DNA from 2 places in the Pseudomonas sp. MUP55 genome. Region 2 is predicted to be linked to the other one. Evidence: predicted binding sites of a transcription regulator. Region 2 holds the regulator's gene; the other holds the start of a gene.
The links. The regulator sigma-54, encoded in region 2, starts transcription at its own class of promoters, with help from an activator protein. The targets are predictions, from matches to a motif close to ANTGGCATNNANNTTGCTNT.
Positions count from the first base shown of each region.

Region 1 (4,210 bases), 2.7 Mb from region 2:
TTTTTCAATCACCACGGCCATAGCGCACCTGCATATTCGACGGCTGACATCCAAATCCCTTCTTCCAGTGACGGCTCATTCGCCCGATGCCGTGACTATAAAAACCTGTCTCACCCATCACGCTAGGAAAAGCCCTATTCAGTCAGCGTTTTTTAGCGTTCTCCTGTAAGAAAATTCAGGACTCAACCGGAGTCGGATACCCACTCCTGATACACCTCATGCAGCTCAACCCCTAGCCGGTCCTCCAACTGCACCAACTCACCCACCGCCATCAATTGCCCATTGACCCGTATTTCCACGCAATGGATGACCTCAGGCGCCAGAGGCAACACTTTTCCCGGCGCAAATGCAGCCAAACGCCTGCGGCTGATCAATTGCTCCTGCAGCAGTACTTCCAGGTACATGGACAAACGCCTTTAGTCAGGGGAACGCTCGCGGCCCGGTCTTACAAACGCACGTTGCACACGTTCATATTGCGCAGCCGTCAACGGCGGCGGCCCGGCCGGGGGCTTCGATTCGTCACGACCCACGTCCACCCGCCATGACGAGATTTCATTCAGTTGCTTGGGCACATCCAATTGCTCCACCAGCTGTTCGATCTGGCTGATCTGGGCAGGCTTGCCTTTGATCAAGAGGCTGTTGGTATCCGGATAGGCGATCAGCGTGAGGTTCTTGTCCGCAAGCAGCCCCTTTCGCTCACTGGCCAGCAGGCTTTGAACGATGGATACCATTCCCGGCACGCTGACCTTGCTCGCACCGGTTCCATACTGCCGGTCCTCGACGTGTGTATTGAACACCTGCACCACGCCAAAGGCCTGGGCACCCACACGCAGCTCACTGCGTTGCCGGTCCGTCAACTGCGCCAGCCGCAGCACCTGGCCGACATAGCTCGGCGGCCCGGACACATAGAACGTGCGCACCCCGCTGTCTCGCAGCGGATAGCGCGACTCATCCAGCCCCGTACGCCGCATGATGGCGCGCAGCCGGTTGACCGAAATGTAGCGCAGCGCCACCGCAGAGGTTCTCGCCTCGGCCGCGTCGTAGAGATGAACGGCTTGCCCGTCGCTGTGCCAGATCAGGCCTTCCTGCCGGGCCAGCGCTTCGAGCACCTGCTGGGGTGCCTGGAAATCGAATGTCCCGCTGATTCGCTTATGCGCCGCTTCCCGGCTGACCACCACAGGCATTCCCAACGGCACCGCCAGCGCGGTGAAAAAACTGTCCAGGCTTTCATCCAGGGCCTGATACGGCTCGCCCCAGGCAACGCGGCCGACCAGCAACAGCACGACCCACAACAGCATGCTACCGAGCCCGTGGCGGTTGGTCGTAATGAGAAAATCAGCAGGCACCTTGGGTTTTCCTGGGAGGGTTGGACGCAAAAGAGCGGCCATACTGAAAGGCGGGCGAGGTTCAATCATGATGAAAAGCTGACGGCTGGCCCGTGGCATGTGCCTTGCTATGCACTCTCTATCAGGGCGCGCGCCAGCGACGGAGCGTGCCTACGGACAAAGGCGTCGTTTCCCTGCAATGGCTGGTATCGCCATCCGAGGGCGCGACGCTTTTTTTTGAGTGAAAAGGTAGGTGTTGATGAACGATTCGGTCGGCAACAGCTCGGTGAACGCCGCGCTGGCCTGGGTAAACGGCAGTGACGCCCCGGAAAAAAGCAGCCTGGACCTGGGGTTCATGGCCTTGACTGACTGCGCGTCACTGGTGGTCGCCGCTACCCAGGGGTTCGCGCAACCCTACGGCCTTACGCTGAACCTCAAGCGCCAGTCGTCCTGGGCCAGCTTGCGCGACAAACTGGTCAGCGGCGAACTGGACGCCGCCCACAGTCTCTACGGGCTGATTTATGCGGTGCATTTGGGCATCGGTGGCGTTGCTCCAAGCCCAATGGCGGTGCTGATGGGGCTGAACCAGAACGGGCAGAGCATCAACCTGTCCCGTGGGCTGCAGCAGCAAGGCGTGACCACTCCTGAGGCATTGGACCGTCACGTGCACCAAAGCCGCACAAAACTCACCTTCGCCCAGACCTTTCCGACCGGCACCCACGCCATGTGGCTGTATTACTGGCTGGCGAGCCAGGGCATCCACCCGCTGCGGGACGTGGACAGTGTGGTGGTGCCTCCGCCGCAAATGGTTGCGCACCTGCAAGCGGGCCGTATCGACGGGCTGTGTGTCGGCGAACCCTGGTGCGCCAGCGCAGTGAAACAAAACCAGGGGTTCACCCTGGCGACCAGCCAGTCGATCTGGCCGAATCATCCGGAAAAAGTCCTCGGCTGCACCCAGGCCTTCGTCGACCAATACCCCAACACCGCCCGTGTGCTGGTGATGGCAATACTCGAGGCCAGTCGCTTTATCGAAGCAAGCGCGCAAAACCGTCGCTCCACCGCCCAACTGCTCAGCGCCCGTGAGTACCTTGACGCACCGCTGGACTGCATCGAACCGCGCCTGCTGGGCAACTACGAAGATGGCCTGGGCAACCAGTGGCAGGACCCGCACGCCCTGCGCTTTTTCGCCGACGGCGCGGTCAACCTGCCGTACCTGTGCGACGGCATGTGGTTCATGACTCAATTTCGCCGCTGGGGCCTGCTACGCGAAGATCCGGACTACCTTGAGGTTGCCCGTCAGGTGCAACAACTGGACTTATATCGTCAAGCCGCCACTGCCGTGGGCGTGGTGACCAGCACACAGGACATGCGCAGCAGCCAGTTGATCGACGGCAAGGTCTGGGACGGCTCCGACCCCGCCGGCTATGCCCGCAGCTTCCGCCTGCACGCCATGGCGCACGACACTACCCGCCAAGCGCTGCGCTGACAGGAGCACAACCATGCTGCGAATCCTGTTGATCAACGACACCCCGCGCAAAGTCGGCCGGCTCAAGGCTGCGCTGACCGAGGCCGGCTTTGAAGTGATCGATGAGTCCGGCCTGACCATCGACTTGCCTGCGCGCGTCGAAACGGTGCGCCCCGACGTGATCCTGATCGATACCGAGTCACCCGGCCGCGATGTGATGGAACAGGTGGTGCTGGTCAGCCGCGACCAACCCCGCCCTATCGTGATGTTTACCGATGAGCACGACCCGAATGTCATGCGCCAGGCGATCAAGTCCGGAGTCAGTGCCTACATTGTCGAAGGCATCCAGGCCCAGCGCCTGCAACCGATCCTCGATGTGGCCATGGCTCGCTTCGAAAGCGACCAGGCCCTGCGCGCCCAGCTTCACGCCCGCGACCAGCAGTTGGCAGAGCGCAAGCGCATCGAGCTGGCCAAAGGGCTGCTGATGAAAATGAAGGACTGCAATGAGGAAGAGGCCTACACCCTGATGCGCCGCCAGGCCATGAGTCGCCAGCAGAAGCTGATTCAGGTGGCCGAACAGATTATTGCCATGAGCGAGTTGCTCGGCTGATCTGGCGCGGCTCTTGCTAAACAACCTCTACAGGTAGCCAACGGCGGTTGCCCCACCCACGACAAAGACGTCGCACACCCGGTTTGCTCTCGCGAACCCGGTGGCGGCGTTTTTTCGTTTTAGACCCCCAACCGTTGAGGTGCGTGATGAAATCAAGCTTCTGGAAATCCGGGCACACCCCGACCCTGTTTGCCGCGTTCCTGTATTTTGACCTGAGCTTCATGGTCTGGTACCTGCTGGGCCCACTGGCGGTACAGATTGCCGCCGACCTGCACCTGACCACTCAACAGCGCGGCCTGGTGGTGGCCACGCCGATCCTGGCGGGCGCGGTGTTGCGCTTTCTGATGGGCATGCTGGCCGACAAGCTGTCGCCCAAGACCGCCGGGCTGATCGGCCAGGTGATCGTCATCGTCGCGTTGTTCTGCGCCTGGAAACTGGGGATTCACAGCTACGAGCAAGCCCTGCTGCTGGGCATGTTCCTCGGCATGGCCGGTGCGTCTTTTGCCGTTGCGCTGCCGTTGGCTTCGCAGTGGTACCCGGCCGAGCACCAGGGCAAAGCCATGGGCATCGCCGGCGCCGGCAACTCCGGCACCGTGTTTGCCGCCTTGCTGGCACCGGTACTGGCGGCGGCCTTTGGCTGGAGCAATGTGTTCGGCTTCGCCTTGATTCCGCTGATCCTCACCCTGATCGTGTTCGCCTGGCTTGCGCGCAATGCCCCGCAACGCCCAAAAGCCAAGTCGATGGCCGACTACTTCAAGGCCCTGGGCGATCGCGACAGCTGGTGGTTCATGTTCTTCTACAGCGTGACCT
Region 1 is NZ_CP138214.1:4,324,060-4,328,269, forward strand. It holds gene SC318_RS19385 (winged helix-turn-helix domain-containing protein) at 1-21, opposite strand, end outside; gene SC318_RS19390 (FliM/FliN family flagellar motor switch protein) at 183-404, opposite strand; partial or broken gene SC318_RS19395 (secretin N-terminal domain-containing protein) at 510-1,298, opposite strand; gene SC318_RS19400 (CmpA/NrtA family ABC transporter substrate-binding protein) at 1,585-2,811, shown strand; gene SC318_RS19405 (ANTAR domain-containing response regulator) at 2,825-3,400, shown strand; gene SC318_RS19410 (nitrate/nitrite transporter) at 3,547-4,210, shown strand, end outside.
Region 1: SC318_RS19400 (CmpA/NrtA family ABC transporter substrate-binding protein) is a predicted target of sigma-54. The motif match lies at 1,438-1,457, and genes of this name have one in related genera.

Region 2 (4,210 bases):
ATTGATCAGCGCGACTAATGCGTCCATCGCTTCCTGTTCTTGTTCGCCCTCGGTTTTGAGGTGGATCTTGGTGCCCTTGCCTGCGGCAAGCATCATCATTGCCATGATGCTTTTACCGTCGACCATCGATTCCGGACTGCGCCCGGCGCGTATCTGGCAGGGGAACTTACCGGCGACACCGACGAATTTGGCTGACGCCCGGGCATGCAAGCCCAGCTTGTTGATGATTTCAATTTCCAGAGCGGGCATCGCGGGGGTGTTCCTTTCAGCTAAGGTCGCGGTGGCGAACCTGGACGTTCTTGAGGGTTTGTTGCAACACTTGGCCGAGTCGTTCCGTCAGGTAGACAGAGCGGTGGTGACCACCGGTGCAGCCAATGGCAATGGTGACGTAGGCGCGATTGCTCGCGGCAAAGCGTGGCAGCCATTTGAGCAGGTAAGTGGAGATATCCTGGAACATCTCTTCCACGTCCGCTTGTGCCGCCAGGTAGTCGATCACCGGCTGATCGAGCCCTGACTGATCACGCAGCTCCGGCTTCCAGTAAGGATTGGGCAGGCAGCGCACGTCAAATACAAGGTCGGCATCCACCGGCATGCCACGCTTGAAGCCAAACGATTCGACCAGAAATGCGGTGCCAGGCTCCGGCTGGTTGAGCAATCGCAGCTTGATCGCGTCGCGCAGTTGGTAAAGGTTCAGGTTGGTGGTGTTGATTTTCAGGTCGGCCAGATCAATGATCGGCCCCAGCAACTTGGTCTCGTCCTCAATGGCTTCCGCCAACGAACGGTTGGCGGTGCTGAGCGGGTGGCGTCGGCGGGTTTCGGAGAACCGCTTGAGCAGGGTTTCTTCGTCGGCATCCAAATACAACACGTCGCAATGAATATGCTTGGCGCGCACTTCCTCAAGCAGTTCGGGGAACCGCGAGAGATGGCTGGGCAGGTTGCGAGCGTCGATCGACACGGCGACCAGTGGCTGCGGCAGCTCGGTGTGGATCAGGGCGCGTTCCGCCAATTCCGGCAGCAGCCCGGCGGGCAGGTTGTCGATGCAGTAGAAACCGCTGTCCTCGAGAACGTTGAGAGCAGTGCTTTTACCCGAGCCGGAACGGCCACTGACGATGATCAAACGCATGATTATTGCCCGCTTTGTTCATCCAGGACGACCTGATACAACGCCTCATTGCTGGTGGCGCTGCGCAGTTTTTCGCGTACTTCCTTGCGGTCGAGCATGCTGGCGATCTGCCGGAGCAGTTCCAGGTGCGCATCGGTAGCCGCTTGCGGGACCAGCAGAACGAACAGCAGGTCGACCGGGGCGCCGTCGATGGCATCGAAATCGATGGGGGATTCCAGGTGCAGCAGGGCGCTGACGGGTGTGTCGCAGCCTTTGAGGCGGCAGTGAGGAATGGCTATGCCGTTACCAAAACCGGTCGAACCGAGTTTTTCACGGGCAATCAGCGCGTCGAACACGTCCTGCATTTCCAGACCCGGCACTTCGCGCGAGATCAGGTTGGCAATTTGTTCGAGGGCTTTTTTCTTGCTGCCGCCCGGCACGTTCACGAGGGAACGGCCGGGGGTCAGGATGGTTTCAAGTCGGATCATGGGGGGAGAGTTAACGACCTGTACCTTGCATCAGGTGCAGATTCTTTTCCTTATGCTTTATGAGTTGGCGGTCGAGCTTGTCGTAGAGCGAGTCGATCGCCGCGTACATGTCTTCATGTTCCGCATTGGCGACGAGCTTGGCATTCGGTACGTGCAGGGTGGCCTCGATTTTCTGCTTGAGCTTGTCGACCTCCATGATGACCTGCACGTTGGTGATCTTGTCAAAATGCCCCGCAAGCTTGTTCAGCTTGCTCTCGGTGTACTCACGCAGGGGTTTGGTGACTTCCAGCTGGTGTCCACTGATGTTGACTTGCATACAGCTTCTCCTTCGTTGCCAGTGCATAAAGCGGTGGGCAGAAATACCCACCACTGGAACGCTGTGGCCCGCCCGTCACATCAAACGCTTTCGCTCGCTGGAAGGCGCGATCCCAAGGGATTCGCGGTACTTGGCGACGGTTCGACGGGCGACCTGAATGCCTTGTGCCTCCAGTAAACCAGCGATCTTGCTGTCACTCAACGGCTTTTTCTGATTTTCCGCGGCAACCAGTTTTTTGATGATCGCGCGGATCGCCGTGGACGAGCATTCACCGCCTTCGGAGGTGCTTACGTGGCTGGAGAAAAAGTATTTCAGCTCATAAATACCCCGTGGGGTATGCATGAACTTTTGCGTGGTCACCCGTGAAATCGTCGATTCGTGCATGCCCACCGCCTCAGCGATGTCATGCAGTACGAGGGGCTTCATCGCTTCGTCGCCGTATTCCAGGAAACCGCGCTGGTGCTCGACGATCTGGGTCGCCACTTTCATCAGGGTTTCGTTGCGGCTTTGCAGGCTCTTGATGAACCAGCGGGCTTCCTGCAACTGGTTGCGCATGAAGGTATTGTCAGCGCTGGTGTCGGCGCGGCGCACGAAGCCGGCGTATTGCGGGTTGACCCGCAGGCGCGGCACCGATTCCTGGTTCAATTCCACCAGCCAGCGTTCGTTGTCCTTGCGCACGATCACATCAGGGACGACATATTCGGCTTCGCTGGACTCGATCTGCGAGCCCGGACGCGGGTTGAGGCTCTGAACCAGCTCGATGACCTGGCGCAGTTCGTCTTCCTTGAGCTTCATGCGACGCATCAGTTGGCTATAGTCGCGGCTGCCCAGCAAGTCGATGTAGTCGCTGACCAGGCGCTTGGCCTCAGCCAGCCAGGCGGTCTTGGCCGGGAGTTGGCGCAGTTGCAGCAACAAACACTCGCTGAGCGAGCGCGCGCCAATGCCGGCGGGCTCGAATTGCTGGATGCGGTGCAGGACGGCTTCGATCTCGTCCAGCTCGATGTCCAGTTCCGGGTCGAAGGCTTCGAGGATTTCTTCGAGCGTTTCGTCCAGGTAGCCCTGGTTGTTGATGCAGTCGATCAGGGTGACGGCGATCAAGCGATCGGTGTCGGACATCGGCGCCAGGTTCAATTGCCACAACAAGTGGCTCTGCAGGCTCTCGCCGACAGACGTACGGGTGGTGAAATCCCATTCGTCATCATCATTGCTGGGCAGGCTGCTGGCGCTGGTCTGGTAGACGTCTTCCCATGCCGTGTCCACGGGAAGCTCGTTGGGAATGCGTTCGTTCCATTCGCCGTCCTCAAGGTTGTCCACCGTAGGGGCGGTTTCCTGATAGGACGGTTCCTGTACGTCGGGATTGGGCTTTTGCTCGATGTTGTCGGCCAAGGGGTCGGTATTGTCGAAGTCGTCGCCTTCTTCCTGGCGTTCGAGCATCGGATTGGACTCCAGGGCCTCCTGGATTTCCTGTTGCAGGTCCAGGGTCGACAATTGGAGCAGGCGGATGGCCTGTTGCAGCTGCGGTGTCATCGTCAGCTGCTGGCCCATTCTCAGGACTAGCGATGGTTTCATGGCAGGGGCTTAACACCTTATTCGCCGGCGCAATGCGCCATCCACGACAGGGCGCGTGAGCGCCAAACATAAGCAAATTATATGCCTGATATCGGGGCCTTTGCCTAGAGTGCGGTAACAATAAAAAGGCTGAGGTTTTTATTGACGCGCTCGCGCTCTCGCAAATGGCCCGATATCACCGTGCTTACAGGCGGAACTCGTGACCCAGGTAAACTTCTTTAACCAGTTCGTTGGCCAGGATCGTCGCGGAATCACCTTCGGCAATCAGTTGCCCATCGTTGACGATGTAGGCGGTTTCGCAGATATCAAGCGTTTCACGGACGTTGTGGTCGGTGATCAGCACGCCAATGCCCTTGGCCTTGAGGTGATGAATGATCTGCTTGATATCGCCCACCGAAATCGGGTCAACACCGGCGAACGGTTCGTCCAGCAGGATGAACTTGGGGGCGGTCGCCAGGGCGCGGGCGATCTCCACACGGCGACGCTCGCCACCGGACAAACTCATGCCGAGGTTGTCGCGAATGTGGTTGATGTGGAATTCCTGCAGCAGGCTTTCCAGCTCCTTGCGGCGGCCGTCGCGGTCGAGCTCCTTGCGGGTCTCGAGAATCGCCATGATGTTGTCGGCCACCGAAAGTTTGCGGAAGATCGACGCTTCCTGCGGAAGATAGCCGATACCGGCGCGTGCGCGACCGTGCATCGGCTGGTGGCTCACGTCCAGGTCGTCGATCAATACGC
Region 2 is NZ_CP138214.1:1,072,146-1,076,355, forward strand. It holds gene SC318_RS04690 (HPr family phosphocarrier protein) at 1-249, opposite strand, end outside; gene rapZ (RNase adapter RapZ) at 266-1,123, opposite strand; gene ptsN (PTS IIA-like nitrogen regulatory protein PtsN) at 1,126-1,590, opposite strand; gene hpf (ribosome hibernation-promoting factor, HPF/YfiA family) at 1,601-1,906, opposite strand; gene SC318_RS04710 (RNA polymerase factor sigma-54) at 1,982-3,475, opposite strand; gene lptB (LPS export ABC transporter ATP-binding protein) at 3,660-4,210, opposite strand, start outside.